Regions from separate parts of the Streptomyces sp. NBC_01622 genome, predicted to be linked through region 2. Evidence: riboswitches for the same ligand, from Rfam matches in the RefSeq annotation. Region 2 holds a riboswitch; each other region holds the start of a gene.
The links. Region 2 has a riboswitch for thiamine pyrophosphate ahead of OH768_RS15465 (thiamine ABC transporter substrate binding subunit). Riboswitches for the same ligand answer to the same signal wherever they lie in the genome.
Positions count from the first base shown of each region.

Region 1: linked by a shared signal. The riboswitch ahead of thiC (phosphomethylpyrimidine synthase ThiC) and the one ahead of OH768_RS15465 (thiamine ABC transporter substrate binding subunit) in region 2 are both predicted to bind thiamine pyrophosphate.
Region 3: linked by a shared signal. The riboswitch ahead of thiO (glycine oxidase ThiO) and the one ahead of OH768_RS15465 (thiamine ABC transporter substrate binding subunit) in region 2 are both predicted to bind thiamine pyrophosphate.

Region 1 is NZ_CP109293.1:5,731,103-5,736,327, reverse strand. Features, by position in the region: gene OH768_RS26305 (IclR family transcriptional regulator) at 1-160, shown strand, start outside; gene OH768_RS26300 (SsgA family sporulation/cell division regulator) at 260-697, shown strand; gene OH768_RS26295 (YibE/F family protein) at 888-2,390, opposite strand; TPP riboswitch at 2,462-2,651, shown strand; gene thiC (phosphomethylpyrimidine synthase ThiC) at 2,644-4,482, shown strand; gene OH768_RS26285 (serine hydrolase domain-containing protein) at 4,509-5,225, opposite strand, start outside.
Region 2 is NZ_CP109293.1:3,492,377-3,497,601, forward strand. Features, by position in the region: gene OH768_RS15455 (ABC transporter ATP-binding protein) at 1-190, opposite strand, end outside; gene OH768_RS15460 (ABC transporter permease) at 191-1,792, opposite strand; gene OH768_RS15465 (thiamine ABC transporter substrate binding subunit) at 1,840-2,916, opposite strand; TPP riboswitch at 2,913-3,019, opposite strand; gene rlmN (23S rRNA (adenine(2503)-C(2))-methyltransferase RlmN) at 3,041-4,147, opposite strand; gene OH768_RS15475 (SRPBCC family protein) at 4,211-4,657, opposite strand; gene OH768_RS15480 (phosphatidate cytidylyltransferase) at 4,790-5,225, opposite strand, start outside.
Region 3 is NZ_CP109293.1:8,264,016-8,269,240, reverse strand. Features, by position in the region: gene OH768_RS38285 (Rv2175c family DNA-binding protein) at 1-136, opposite strand, end outside; gene OH768_RS38280 (NAD(P)/FAD-dependent oxidoreductase) at 201-1,430, opposite strand; gene OH768_RS38275 (hypothetical protein) at 1,463-1,717, opposite strand; TPP riboswitch at 1,770-1,881, shown strand; gene thiO (glycine oxidase ThiO) at 1,879-3,051, shown strand; gene thiS (sulfur carrier protein ThiS) at 3,048-3,248, shown strand; gene OH768_RS38260 (thiazole synthase) at 3,252-4,046, shown strand; gene pknB (Stk1 family PASTA domain-containing Ser/Thr kinase) at 4,151-5,225, shown strand, end outside.

The DNA.
Region 1 (5,225 bases), 2.2 Mb from region 2:
GGTCTGCGCGGCGATTCCGATCACGCTCGGCAGCACGGCCGCCACGATGGCCATTTCTCTCCCCTCGCATCAGGCGGATCGTCTGCCGGCCGCTGCCCGGGAGTTGCAGACCGAGGTAGGCAGGCTCCTGGGGTCGCTCGCGCTCTCTATCAGTATCTGAAAACTTACTCCTTGTGATCTGTTGTGCACGTTCAGCAATATTCCTTCAGTGTCACGGGGATCATTCCCGGCCAGTCGGCGGCAATTGACGGGATAGGCGATGCGCGAGTCCGTACAGGCAGAGGTCATGATGAGCTTCCTCGTCTCCGAGGAGCTCTCCTTCCGTATCCCGGTCGAACTGGGCTACGAGACGTGCGATCCGTACGCCGTACGGCTGACCTTCCATTTGCCGGGGGATGCCCCGGTGACCTGGGCCTTCGGCCGGGAGCTGCTGATCGACGGGGTGGGCCGGGCGTCCGGGGACGGCGATGTGCGGATCGAGCCCGTCGATCCCGAGACGCTGGGCGAAGTGTTGATCAGGCTTCAGGTGGGCGGCGACCAGGCGCTGTTCCGCACCCGCGCGGCCCCGCTCGTGGCGTTCCTCGACCGCACCGACCTGCTGGTTCCGCTCGGTCAGGAGGGTGCGCTCGCGGATTTCGACGCCCACCTCGACGAGGCACTGGACCGCATCCTGGCGGAGGAGCAGAGCGCCGGCTGAAGCGTTGCTACGGCGGCGGGGAGAGTTGGCGTAACGCTTCACCACGGGGCCCGAGGCCCCTGGAGGCATCTGTGGAGCCCTGAAAGGCCTGCGAGGCCGAGAGGTCCGGGTGCGGTCCGGGAAGCCCGGGAGGAGCCCTGGAGTCGCAGGAACGCTTCTGTGTGGCTCCGTGCGGCGGTTCTCGCCGTCCTCAGTGCTTGCGGCGTCGGCCCTTCCCGCCGCGCGCCGGCGCCGGCTTGGCACCGGGCGCTGCCGCGGGCCCGGCACCCGGCGCCGCCGTGGCCGCCGCCGCAACCCCCGCGGGAGCTGTTTCGCGTCCCGGTCGGTCCGCCGAGACCACCAGGGCCGCGAGCGCGGTGGTGACCGGTACCGAGGCGACCAGGCCGATCGAGCCCACAAGCGTGCGTACGATCTCCTCGGCGACCAACTCGCTGTTGGCGACCGACCCCACGCTGCTCTGCGCGATGGAGAAGAGCAGCAGCAACGGCAGGGCGGCGCCCGCGTAGGCGAGGACGAGCGTGTTGACCACGGACGCGATGTGGTCGCGGCCGATCCGGATACCAGCGCGGTACAGCCCGCGCCAGCCCATCGACGGGTTGGCCTCGTGCAGTTCCCAGACCGCCGAGGTCTGCGTGACCGTCACATCGTCGAGCACACCGAGCGAACCGATGATGACGCCGGCGAGCAGCAGGCCGCTCATGTCGATCGACGGATACAGCCCGTGGATCAGGCCCGTGTTGTCGTCCGTGTTGCCGGTCAGCGCGGCCCAGCCGATGAACACCGAACCCAGGACGCCGATCAGGACCAGCGACATCAGCGTGCCGAGCACCGCCACGGACGTACGGGCCGACAGTCCGTGGCACATGTAGAGGGCGATCAGCATGATGGCGCTCGATCCGACCACCGCCACGATCAGCGGGTTCGAGCCGTGCAGGATTGCGGGCAGGATGAAGAAGTTGAGGATCATGAAGCTGATGGCCAGCGCGATCAGTGCCATGACGCCGCGCAGCCGGCCCACCACCACGACGGCCAGCGCGAAGATGCCGGCGAGCAGCGCCATGGGGAACTTACGGTTCACATCGGTGACCGAGTACTGCAGATCCCTGGGCGCGGAGGGCTCGTACGCGACCACGACCTTCTCGCCCTGATGCAACTGCCGTGACTGGTCGGGCTGCACGATCTCCGTGAACGTACGGCCCTTGTCCTTGCCGGTGCTGACCGTGACCGTGGCCTTCTTGCAGGTGCCGCCCGCCTCCTGCTGTGCCGAGGAGCCCTCGGCCGTGGAGGTGTCCCCGGTCGCGCCCCCGCCCGAGGCGTTCACCGAGGCGCAGCTCACGCTGACGACCTTGGTGACCGTCGCCTGCTGCGTCTGCCGGTCGAAGCCGACGCCGGTGCGCTTGTGCGACGGTGCGCCGCCGGGCCACAGCACCACCATGCCGACCACGACCGCGACCGTGAACGGGATCAGGATCGCCGCGATGACCTTCCGGAGGTGACGGGAGACGGGGGCGGCCGGGCCGTGACTGTGCGAGTGACCGTGTCCACCACCCGCGCCGGAACCGTGCCCGCCGTCCCCGCCGGAGCTGTCGTCGTCCCCGGACCCGGAGCCATGGTCGCCATCGGAACCGTGGCCGTGGTCATGGCCATGCGGCGGCCCGGTCGGCGGGTACGGGGGCTGCTGCGTCGTGGTCACCGCCCGATCATCGCAAGAACGCCGGAGGCCCACTGTTCACCGCGCCACATATGACGCTAGCGTGGAGGCACCTTTGCACACGCGGGAGCTCGGAGCACCGGGCTGAGAGGGCGCTGACCTCCGTCTCTGCGATGTTTCACGGGAAACGTCACCTGTATCGAGTGATGTTTCACATGAAACATCGGCTGACGGAAGCCGCTGCGTCGACCGCCGAACCTGTTACCGGGTAATGCCGGCGTAGGGAGTAGGTCTCATGACCAACAAGGACGTACGCACGCCTGCCTTCAGCCAGGACGAACAGCCCATTCCGGGCGAGGAGTTCGCACGGGCCGGGCAGCCGACGGGGGTCGAGGAGTCCTCTGCGGCCGGGAAGTCCGCCGGCTGGCACAAGGGGTATGTCGAGGGCTCGCGCCCCGATCTGCGGGTGCCGGTCCGTCAGGTACACCTCACCAACGGGCAGTCCGTGACGCTGTACGACACCTCAGGCCCGTACACCGATCCGCTCGTCGACACCGACGTCCGCAGGGGACTGGCGCCGCTGCGGGAGAACTGGATCATCGCCCGGGGCGACACCGAGGAGTACGCGGGCCGTCCCGTCCGCCCCGAGGACGACGGAATCAAGCACACGTCACCGCGCGGTGGACTCCGTAACCTCGACGCGGTGTTCCCGGGCCGCCCCCGGCAACCGCGCCGTGGACGTGAGGGTACGGCGGTGACTCAACTCGCCTACGCGCGACGGGGCGAGATCACGCCCGAGATGGAGTTCGTGGCCGTACGGGAGAAGGTCTCGCCCGAGGTGGTCCGGGAGGAGATCGCGGCGGGGCGTGCGGTGCTGCCGGCCAACGTCAACCACCCGGAGATCGAGCCGATGATCATCGGCAAGCGGTTCCTGGTGAAGGTCAACGCCAACATCGGCAATTCCGCGGTCACTTCCTCCATCGAGGAGGAGGTCGAGAAGATGACCTGGGCGACCCGCTGGGGCGCCGACACGGTCATGGACCTGTCCACCGGCCGCAACATCCACACCACCCGCGAGTGGGTGCTGCGCAACTCCCCCGTCCCCATCGGCACCGTGCCGCTCTACCAGGCGCTCGAAAAGGTCGACGGCCGTGCCGAGGAGCTGACCTGGGAGATCTACAAGGACACGGTCGTCGAACAGGCCGAACAGGGCGTGGACTACATGACCGTCCACGCGGGCGTGCGGCTGCCGTTCGTACCGCTGACGGCGAACCGCAAGACCGGCATCGTCTCGCGCGGCGGCTCGATCATGGCGGCCTGGTGCCTGGCGCACCACAAGGAATCGTTCCTCTACGAGAACTTCGAGGAGCTCTGCGAGATCCTCGCCGCCTACGACGTCACCTACTCGCTGGGCGACGGTCTGCGCCCCGGATCGATCGCGGACGCCAACGACGAGGCGCAGTTCGCCGAGTTGAGGACTCTCGGGGAACTCAACACGATCGCGAAGCGTTTCAACGTACAGACCATGATCGAGGGCCCGGGACATGTCCCGATGCACAAGATCAAGGAGAACATCGACCTTCAGCAGGAGATCTGTGATGAAGCTCCGTTCTATACGCTCGGCCCGCTGACGACGGACGTCGCGCCTGCGTACGACCACATCACTTCCGGCATCGGTGCCGCGATGATCGCCTGGTGGGGCACGGCCATGCTCTGCTATGTCACGCCCAAGGAGCACTTGGGCCTGCCCAACCGTGACGACGTCAAGACCGGCGTCATCACCTACAAGATCGCCGCCCACGCAGCCGACCTCGCCAAGGGGCACCCAGGTGCACAGGAGTGGGACGACGCGCTGTCCGACGCCCGCTTCGAGTTCCGCTGGGAGGACCAGTTCAACCTGGCCCTCGATCCGGTCACGGCTCGGGAGTTCCACGACGAGACACTGCCGGCGGAGCCGGCCAAAACGGCGCACTTCTGCTCGATGTGCGGGCCGAAGTTCTGCTCGATGAAGATCTCCCAGGACATCCGCCGCGAACACGGCGGTACCAAGGCGGAGGTCGAGGAGGGCATGGCGCGGAAGTCGAAGGAGTTCGCGGCGGCGGGCAACCGGGTGTACCTGCCGATCGCCGACTGACGACGACCGGCTGGGTCGGACACGGCCTAGCTCTTCGGTGAGCCCTTGGCAGGCTTGTCGCACAGGGTGTGGTCGACCAGCGTGCCTGTCGCGCGGTTGAGGGCGGCGAGGTCCGGCGGCGCGGTGGTGGTCGTGATGGAGACGGTCACCGCGCGCCTGCCGTCGGCGCTCACCGCGGGACGGGTGTTGACGCCCGCACCGTCGCCCTCGTGGGTGTAGTAGAAACCGCCGCAGGAGAGCGGGATCTTTCGCAGGCCGAGGCCGTAGGTGCCCTCGGGCATCTCGGCCACGTCCTCCGGGTCGTCGGTCCGTTCCACGGTCTGCCGCATCTCGCGCCACTGCGCGGCGGGGAGCAGCCTGCCGCCGGCCAGGGCCCGGAAGAAGGTGTTCAGGTCGGCGGTGGTGCTCACCACACCGGAGTCCGCGGTGTGCTGGAAGCTGTGGTCGGTGACGTCGAGACGCTTGCCTTCGGCGGTCGTCAGATACGCGTTCACGTGCGGGTCGGGCAGGAACGGGTCGAGCCCGGGGACGGAGGTGTTGCGCAGTCCGAGCTTCGCGATGATCCGGTGAGCGACCAGGTCCTGCCAGCTCGCGCAACCGGCCTTCTCGGCGATCATCCCGGCCAGCAGGTAGTTGGTGTTGGAGTACGCCCACCGGGTGGCCCCGCCCGGCTGCGGCACGAAGAGCGGGCGGTGCTTCATCGCGACGGCGACCAGGTCGGCCGCCGGGGTGGTGTCGTAGCG
Region 2 (5,225 bases):
GTCCGTCGAGCAACACCCGCCCGGAGTCCAGGGGTTGCAGCCCGGCCACCGCCCGCAGCAGCGTCGACTTGCCGCTACCGCTGGGCCCGAGCACACACACGATCTCGTGCTCGGCGACCCCGAGATCGACAGCGTCGAGCACGGGCCGCCCACCGAACCGTACGGTCCCGCTCTCAAGACCGAGCAGCATCTAGAACTCCCCCGTCCGGTCGGTGCGCAGCCGCTCAAGCACCAGCAGGGCCACGGCGCACACCACCATCAGAATCGTCGAAAGGGCCATCGCCTGGCCGTAGTTGAGATCACCGGGCCGGGACAGCAGCCGGGCCACCGCGACCGGCAGCGTCGGGTTGTCCGGCCGCGCGATGAACACGGTCGCCCCGAACTCGCCCAGCGACACCGCGAACGCGAACCCGGCGGCGATCAGCAACGCCCGCCGCACCAGCGGCAGATCCACCTCGCGCCACACCCGCCACGGGGACGCCCCGAGCACGGCCGCCGCCTCCCTCAGCCGCCCGTCCACCGCCCGCAGCACGGGCAGCATCGTCCGTACGACGAAGGGGACGCCCACCAGCGCCTGTGCGAGCGGCACCAGGATCCATGAACTCCGCAGATCCACCGGGGGTTTGTCGAGCGAGATCAGGAACCCGAAGCCGACGGTCACCGCCGACACCCCGAGCGGCAGCATCAGCAGCGCGTCGAAGCCCCGCACCAGCCGCCCGGCATCGCGCCGGGTCAGGGCCGCTGCGGCGAGCCCCCCGATCACCACGGCCATCGCGGTGGCGGCGACGGCGTACTCCAGCGAGTTGCCGATCGCGGCGATCGGCGGGACCAGGAAGGTGCCGCCGTCGTCGTGGGTCAGCGCCCGGTAGTAGCCGAAGTCCGGTGAGTCCAGGGACCGTTGGACCAGCACGGCGAGCGGCAGCACGAGCAGCAGCAGGACGGAGACGAGGACCCCGGCGAGCAGGGACCACTGGCCGGCCCCGCGCGGGCGCCGTGCGGTCACCGCCGGGTCCACGAGTCGTAGAGCCGTCTCCCGTCGCCGTACCGTCCAGGCATGGACGGCGAGGATCGCGCCGACCGCGACGAACTGGACGATCGTCAGCACGGCCGCCGTGGAAAGGTCGAAGACTTCCGAAGTCTGGCGGTAGATCTCCACTTCGAGGGTCGAGAAGGTCGGGCCGCCGAGGATCTGCACCACGCCGAAGGAGGTGAAGGTGAAGAGGAAGACCATCAGCGCGGCGGCGGCCACGGCGGGCGCGAGCGCGGGCAGCGTCACCTTCCGCCAGGCCCGGAGCCGGGAGGCGCCGAGCATCCGCGCGGCCTCCTCCTGACGCGGGTCGAGCTGTGCCCAGAGGCCGCCCACCGTCCGTACGACGACCGCGTAGTTGAAGAAGACGTGCGCGAGCAGGATGGCCCACACGGTGGTGTCCAGCCGTACGCCCCACAGGTCGTCGAGGAGTCCGCCCCGGCCGACGAGCGCGAGGAAGGCCGTACCGACGACGACCGTCGGCAGCACGAAGGGGACCGTCACGACGGCCCGCAGCACCTGCCTTCCCGGGAAGTCGAAGCGCGCGAAGACATACGCGCCGGGGAGCGCGATCAGCAGCGTGAGCGCGGTGGAGGCGAGCGCCTGCCAGGTGGTGAACCACAGCACGTGCCGGATGTCGGACTGGGCCAGCACGTCCCGGATCCGGCCCAACTGCCAGGCGCCGTCCACCTTGAGACCGCGCCCGACGATCGCGGCGACGGGGTAGGCGAAGAACACCGCGAAGAACGCGACGGGCAGGACCATGAGGCCGAGCCGCGTCACGTTCCCTCTACGGGAGGACTTCCGCGGGACTACTTCAGTACGAGCGAGGTCCACGACTTGACCCACTGGTCCCGGTCGGCGGCGATCTTCGTGGGGGCCATGGTCTCGGGGTCCTTGGCCTGCGGACCGTACTGCGTGAACTCGGCCGGCACTGTCGCGCCCTCGATCACCGGGTAGACGAACATGTTGAGCGGCATGTCCTCCTGGAACTCCTTGGTGAGCAGGAAGTCGATGAAGGCCTTGCCGCCCTTGGTGTTCTTGGCGTTGCTGAGCAGTCCCGCGTACTCGGTCTGCCGGAAGCAGGTGCCGTACGACACCCCGGTGGGCGCGGTGGTCGGCTTCGGGTCGCCGTAGATGACTTCGGCGGGCGGCGAGGAGGCGTAGGAGACGACGAGGGGCCGGTCGCCGCCCGCCTTCTTCCCGCCGGCCGAACCGGAGAACTCCTGGTCGTAGGCCTGCTCCCAGCCGTCGACGACCTTCACGCCGTTGGCCTTGAGCTTCTTCCAGTACGCCTGCCAGCTGTCGTCCCCGAACTGCGCCGCGCTGCCCAGCAGGAAACCGAGGCCGGGTGAGGAGGTGGCGGCGTTCTCGGTGACGAGGAGGTTCTTGTACTCGGGCTTGACGAGGTCCGCGAAGGAGGTCGGCGGGGTCAGCTTGTGCTTGCTGAAGTACGCCTTGTCGTAGTTGACGCAGATGTCGCCCGTGTCGATGGGCGTGACGCGATGCTTGGTCTCGTCGACGCGGTACGCGGGCTTGACGGTGGCGGAGCCCTTCGCGTCGTAGGACTGGAAGAGACCGTTGTCGAGCGCGCGGGAGAGCAGGGTGTTGTCGACGCCGAAGAAGACGTCTCCCTGCGGGTTGTCCTTCGTCAGGATCGCCTTGTTGACGGCCTGGCCCGCGTCGCCGTCCTTGAGGACCTTGACCGTGTAGCCGGACTGCTTCTCGAAGTCCTTGAGGACGCTCTTGGATACGGCCCAAGAGTCGTGGCTGACGAGCGTGACGGTCTTGGAGCCGGAGCCACTGCCCTGGTCCGACCCCGACCCGCACGCGGAGAGCGTGACCAGGCCGAGGCCGACGAGGACAGCACAGTACTTCTTGGTGTTCACGGTGATGACCGAACTTCCTACCCAGAATGACCTGGGCGAGGTTCAGAGGGTCTGCGGCCCGATTGCCGCACTCTCAGCGCTGCGCGCTCCCCTGTCGGATATGAAAATGTACTTACGGCAGAGATTACCTCTCGGTGGCCGCGAGCTGGCCGCACGCTCCGTCGATCTCCTGGCCGCGGGTGTCCCGGACGGTGACCGGCACCCCATGGGCCGCGATGGCCTCGACGAACGCCTTCTCGTCCTCGGGACGGGAGGCCGTCCACTTGGAGCCCGGCGTCGGGTTCAGCGGGATCAGGTTGACGTGCACCGGCTTGCCCTTGAGGAGCCGGCCGAGCCGGTCGCCGCGCCACGCCTGGTCGTTGATGTCCCGGATCAGCGCGTACTCGATGGACAGCCGGCGTCCCGACTTCGCCGCGTACTCCCAGCCCGCGTCGAGGACCTCGCGCACCTTCCACCGGGTGTTCACGGGAACCAGGGTGTCGCGCAGGTCGTCGTCCGGCGCGTGCAGCGAGATCGCGAGCCGGCACTTGAAGCCCTCGTCGGAGAACCGGTGGATCGCCGGGACCAGTCCGACCGTAGAGACGGTGATCCCGCGCTGCGAGAGGCCGAGGCCGTCCGGCTCGGGGTCGGTGAGGGCGCGGATGGACTGGACGACCCGCTTGTAGTTGGCGAGGGGCTCGCCCATGCCCATGAAGACGATGTTGGAGAGCCGCGCGGGACCGCCCGGGATCTCACCGTCGCGCAGCGCCCGCATGCCGTCCACGATCTGGTGCACGATCTCACCGGTGGACAGATTGCGGTCCAGGCCGGCCTGACCGGTCGCGCAGAACGGGCAGTTCATCCCGCAGCCCGCCTGCGAGCTGATGCACATGGTGACCCGGTCCGGGTACCGCATCAGCACGGACTCGACGAGCGTCCCGTCGAACAGCCGCCACAGCGTCTTGCGGGTGGTGTCCTGGTCGGTCGACAGATGCCGTACGACCGTCATCAGCTCAGGGAGCAGCGCCTCTTGCAGCTTGGCGCGCGAACCGGCGGGGATGTCGGTCCACTCCGCCGGGTCGTGCGCGAGGCGCGCGAAGTAGTGCTGCGAGAGCTGCTTGGCGCGAAAGGGCTTCTCCCCGACCGCGGCGACGGCTTCCTTGCGCTCGGCGGGCGTGAGATCGGCAAGGTGCCGCGGCGGCTTCTGGGCTCCGCGGGGGGCGACGAATGTGAGTTCTCCGGGCTTAGGCATGGCTGTACCAGTGTCGCAGATCGTTTACCGTGATCCGTTTACGGTGATCCGCTTCAGCCGAGTTCAGCCGATGTGCTCCAGGTGTTCCCTCAGGAGCCTCTCGTTGTGGGGCATCTCGCGTCGGATCTGGGGGCGCACGACGAAGGGCAGCAGGACCTTGCCGATGCCGTGTCCCTCGAAGTCGAGATCCATCGTCACCCGGGTACGGCGTCCGTCGTCGACGGGTGAGATCTCGCCGCGGAAGTTGCCCCTGATGGGGCCGTCGATCCCGCGCACGGTCCAGGCGTACGGCGGCTGGAACTCGGTGCACTCCATGGTCATCGCCATGTCGCGGCGACCCACGTGCCGGGTGACGCGGACCCGGGAGCCGAGGCCGAAGGGCCGGTCGTCGAGCTGTTCGGCGGACACCGCGCTCTCCTGCCACTCGGGGAGGTGGGACGGGTCGATGACGTACGCCCAGGCGTCCTCCGGACGGCAGTCCACGTCGAACTCTTCATGGAAGGCGGACATGACGCCCTCCTTCGTTCAGGGCGGTCCCCCTTTTGCGAGGGCTTATACCGAAATCGTACGACCGGGCGCCCCCGTCCTGTACAGAGATACAGGGGCGCCCGGAATGCCGTACGGCAGGACGTCGGCCGAACGTCAGGCGGACCCGACGAACAGGACCATCAACAGCCAGACCACCGGAGCCGTCGGCAGCAAGGAGTCCAGCCGGTCCATGATGCCGCCGTGGCCCGGCAGCAGCGTGCCCATGTCCTTGATGCCGAGGTCCCGCTTGATCATGGACTCGCCGAGGTCACCCAGCGTGGCGCTGGCCGCGACCGCGAGGCCCAGGACGAGCCCCTGCCACCAGCTGCCGTCGTCGATCAGGAACTGCATGCACAGCGCGCCCGCCACCATCGCGAAGGACACCGCCCCGAACAGGCCCTCGCGGGTCTTTCCGGGGCTGATGCGCGGGGCGAGCTTGTGCGTGCCGAAGCGCCAGCCGACGGCGTACGCCCCGGTGTCGCTGACGACCGTCAGCAGCAGGAACGTCAGGACCCGCCAGGCGCCGTCGTCCGCGGTGAGCATCAGGGCG
Region 3 (5,225 bases), 4.8 Mb from region 2:
GGCGTACGGCGATGACTTGGCCCTCCTTGACCAGCTGCCGCACGCGTGTCACCTCGACATCGAGCATCTCTGCGATGTCGGGCAGCGTGAGCCAGGCGGGGACGAGAGCATCGATCTTTGCGTCAATCTCGGTCACGTAAACAGCGTGCCATCCCGGACTGACAGTCGGAAGCCGGGCCGGTCCGACTCGGGGGGACGAACTAGGCGATAGCGGCCTTCATCGGGAGAGAAGGGTCCGCCAGCGGCCCGGGATTCATCGGCGTGCCCGACTCGATCAGGCGGCGGCCCTGGGCCAGGTCACGGGGGCGGCCGACCGCGAGAACGGCCACCAGGCGGTCCCCGCGCAGCCAGCAGAAGGTCCAGGCCGGGGTGGCCGGGTCGCCGCGCCACAGGGTCGTGTCGGCGGACGCGTGATGGCCGACGTACTGGACGAAGCGGCCGAACTGCTCGGACCAGAAGTACGGCACCGGGTCGTAGACCGCCGGGGTCTGGCCGACGATGTTCGCGGCGACCGTGCGCGGGCCCTGGAGGGCGTTGTCCCAGTGGTGGACGAGAAGGCGCTCGCCGTACCTTCCCGAAGGGAAGGAGGCGCAGTCGCCGACCGCGTACACGTCCGGCACCGAGGTGCGCAGCCGGTCGTCGGCCACGACCTCGCGGTGGGCGCCCAGCTCGATGCCGGAGTCCGCGAGCCAGCCGGTGGCGGGGCGGGCGCCGATCCCGACCACGACGGCTCCGGCGGGCAGCCGGGTGCCGTCGTCGAGGACCACCGCGCCGGGTTCGACGCGCTCCACGCGCGTGTGCGTGCGCAGCACGGCTCCGGCGTCCGCGTACCAGGCGGCCATCGGCGCGGCCACGTCGGCGGGCAGCGCGCCCGCGAGCGGCCGGTCGGCGGCTTCTACGACGGTCACCGCACAGCCCGCCTCGCGCGCGGCCGTGGCGAACTCGGCGCCGATCCAGCCCGCGCCGACGACCACGATGTCGTGCTGCCGCGCGAGCACCGGCCGCAGCCGCTCGGCGTCGTCCAGGGTGCGCAGCAGATGCACCCCGGGGATGCCGTCGGCGCCCGGCAGCCGGATCGGTTCGGCGCCGGTGGCGAGGACGAGGACGTCGTAGGGCACCGGGCCCTCGGCAGTGTCCAGTTCGTGGTCTCCGGGGCGCAGGCCCGACACCTCGCGCCCGAGCCGGAGTTCGATGCCGAGCGCCTCGAAGTCGACGTCGAAGGCGGAGCCCTCGGCCTTGCCGAGCAGGACGGCCTTGGACAGCGGGGGCCGGTCGTAGGGCTGATGGGGTTCGGCGCCGAGAAGGGTGACGGTGCCGGTGAAGCCCTGTTCGCGCAGGGCGACCGCGGTCTGCACCCCGGCCATGCCCGCGCCGACGACGACCACTCGCCGCCCTGCCCCCGCGCCCTGTCCCCGTGTCTGCTCGCTCATCCGATCACCATAGACACCTGCCAAATCGTCAGTCAGGGGGCGCGTTCAGTGACCTGTTCCACAACACTCGTCCCGCTCCCCGGCTGCGACTCCCACTCCCAGGTCTCGTCGAGACGGTCCCCCGCGCGCGTGCCGACGAGATGCCCGCGTACGACGTCGCCGCCCGCGTACTCGGCCCAGATCTCGCCGTCCTTCTCGTGGTAGGCGAACCGGGTGCGGGTGCCGACCTGACCCGGTGCCTGGTCCGCGACCGGGGCGAGGACGAGACCCTCGAGCGAGCGGACCATGGACGGAGGCTCCCTTACTGGGACATGGGGTACGGGCTAGGGTGGCCAACGTACAAGCACTCGCGGGAGTCCGGACGCACCGGGCTGAGAGGGAGGCTGGCGGCCTCCGACCGTACGAACCTGATCCGGGTCATGCCGGCGAAGGGAGGGGCTGGACGCCCATGCCTACACGTACGTCAGACGTCCTCGTCGTCGGGGGCGGGATCATCGGCCTGGTCACGGCCTGGCGGGCCGCGCAACGCGGGTTCGCCACCGCCGTCGTGGACCCCGACCCGGGCGGCGGGGCCGCGCAGGTGGCCGCCGGGATGCTGGCCGCCGTCACGGAACTGCACTACGGCGAACAGACGCTGCTCGCCCTCAACCTGGCCTCGGCGCAGCGCTACCCGGACTTCGCGGCCGAGCTGACCGACCTCACCGGCCTCGACCTCGGCTACCGGCGCTGCGGCACCCTGGCCGTCGCCCTGGACGCCGACGACCGCGCCCACCTCCGTGAACTGCACGCCCTGCAGCACCGGTCGGGCCTGGACTCCGAGTGGCTGTCCGGGCGCGACTGCCGGCGCCTGGAGCCGATGCTCGCACCGGGGGTGCGCGGGGGGCTCCGGGTCGACGGGGACCACCAGGTCGACCCGCGGCGGCTGGCGGGCGCCCTGGTGGCCGCGTGCGAGCGCGCCGGGGTCGCCTTCCACCGGACGTGGGCCGAGCGGCTCACGGTCGGGCAGGACCGCGCCACGGGGGTCGTCACGCGTGAGGGTGATGTGCTGGGCGCGGACCAGGTGGTGCTCGCGGGCGGCAGCCTCAGCGGGCGGCTTGCCGGGGTCCCAGGCGACGTCCTGCCGCCCGTACGGCCCGTGAAGGGGCAGGTGCTGCGGCTGACCGTGCCGGAGCGGTACGCGCCGTTCCTGAGCAGGACCGTGCGGGCCGTGGTGCGTGGCAGCCACGTCTATCTGGTGCCGCGCGAGAACGGCGAGCTGGTCGTCGGCGCGACCAGCGAGGAACTGGGCTGGGACACCACGGTGACCGCCGGCGGTGTCTACGAACTGCTGCGCGACGCCCACGAGTTGGTCCCCGGGATCACCGAACTGCCGCTCACCGAGACCCGGGCCGGACTGCGCCCGGGCTCCCCCGACAACGCGCCGCTGCTGGGCCCGACCGAACTGCCGGGACTGCTGCTGGCCACCGGGCACTACCGCAACGGCGTGCTGCTCACGCCGGTCACCGGCGACGCCCTCGCACACGCCCTGGCCACCGGCGAACTCCCGGACGAGGCACGCCCGTTCACCCCGAAGCGGTTCGCCCGCGCGGAACGCACGGCACTCGTGGAGCAGCCCGCATGAACGTCTCCGTCAACGGGGAGCCCCGGGTGATCGCGCCCGGCACGGCTCTCGACACCCTTGTGCGCACCCTGGCCCCGTCGCCCTCCGGGGTGGCCGCCGCCCTCAACGAAACCGTCGTCCCGCGCGCGGAGTGGCCCTCGACCTCCCTCTCCGAGGGGGACCGCGTCGAGGTCCTCACCGCCGTCCAAGGAGGCTGACCCATGGCCGACGACCCCTTCGTCCTCGGTGGTACGTCCTTCACGTCCCGGCTGATCATGGGCACCGGGGGCGCGCCCAGCCTCGACGTCCTGGAGCGCGCGCTGGTCGCCTCCGGGACGGAGCTCACGACGGTCGCGATGCGGCGCGTGAACGCTTCCGTGCACGGTTCGGTGCTGTCCGTCCTGGAGCGGCTCGGCATCCGGGTGCTGCCCAACACCGCGGGCTGCTTCACGGCGGGCGAGGCGGTGCTGACGGCCCGGCTCGCGCGGGAGGCGCTCGGGACGGCACTGGTCAAACTTGAGGTGATCGCGGACGAGCGCACCCTGCTGCCCGACCCGATCGAGCTGCTGGACGCCGCCGAGACCCTGGTCGACGACGGGTTCACGGTGCTGCCGTACACGAACGACGATCCCGTGCTGGCGCGGAAGCTGGAGGACGTCGGGTGTGCGGCGATCATGCCCCTGGGGTCGCCGATCGGTTCCGGGCTCGGTATCCGCAATCCGCACAACTTCCAGCTGATCACCGAGCACGCGCGCGTGCCGGTGATTCTGGACGCGGGGGCCGGTACGGCGTCCGACGCGGCGTTCGCGATGGAGCTGGGGTGCGCGGGTGTGATGCTTGCCTCGGCGGTGACGCGGGCGCAGGAGCCGGTGCTGATGGCGTCCGCGATGCGGAGCGCGGTGGAGGCGGGGCGGCTGGCGTTCCGGGCGGGGCGTATCCCCCGTAGGCACTTCGCCGAGGCGTCGTCTCCGACGACCGGCCTGGCCCGTCTGGACCCCGAACGTCCGGCGTTCTGAACTCCCGCTCCCCAGGGTGGGATCCGTCACAGCTCGGCTGCAGTACCGCCCCGAAACTGGCCGAAAAGGCGGTGCTGTCAGCCTCGGCTCGTACACTCACCTGCGTGGATACGACCCTTCATGACCCTCTCGTCGGGCAGTTGCTCGACGGCCGCTATCGCGTCGACGCGCGGATCGCCGTCGGCGGGATGGCCACGGTCTACCGGGCCGTGGACACCCGCCTGGACCGGGTCCTCGCGCTCAAGGTGATGCACCCGACGCTGGCGGCCGACGCCTCCTTCGTCGACCGGTTCATCCGCGAGGCCAAGTCGGTGGCGCGGCTGGCGCATCCGAACGTGGTGCAGGTCTTCGACCAGGGCGCCCAGGGGACGTACGTCTATCTGGCGATGGAGTACGTCGCCGGCTGCACCCTGCGGGACGTGCTGCGCGAGCGCGGGGCGCTGCAGCCGCGTGCCGCGCTGGACATCCTGGAGCCGGTGCTGGCCGCGCTGGGTGCCGCGCACCGGGCCGGGTTCGTGCACCGGGACATGAAGCCGGAGAACGTGCTCATAGGGGACGACGGCCGGGTCAAGGTCGCCGACTTCGGGCTGGTCCGGTCCGTGGACACGGTCACCAGCACCACGGAGAACGTGCTCGGCACGGTCTCGTATCTGGCGCCGGAGCAGATCGAGGGCGGCACGGCGTCCCCCCGGGTCGACGTGTACGCGTGCGGTGTCGTCCTGTACGAGATGCTCACCGGCCAGAAGCCGCACGACGGGGACTCCCCCGCGATCGTGCTCTACAAGCACCTGCACGAGGACGTCCCGCCGCCTTCGGCCGTCGTGCCGGGGCTGGCGTACGAGCTGGACGAGCTGGTCGCCACGGCCACCGCGCGTACCCCGGACATCCGGCCGTACGACGCTGTCTCGCTGTTCGGTCTGGTCCGGGAGGCGCGGGCGGGGCTGAGCGACGAGCAGTTGGACGCGGTGCCGCCGCAGGCGCTGACCTCGGAACATCCCCACTCCGAGAACCGTACGAGTGTGATCCCGCGCTCGCTGACCGTGCCGCGTCCGCTGCCGGTCAACGAGGACGACGAGCCCGGTGACCCGTTCAACCGGACCAGCCGGTTCGAGAGCGGGCCGCCGCTGCCGCCCCGGCGGCGCGACGCACGGCGGCCCCGGCGCGGGCTGCTGGCGGTCA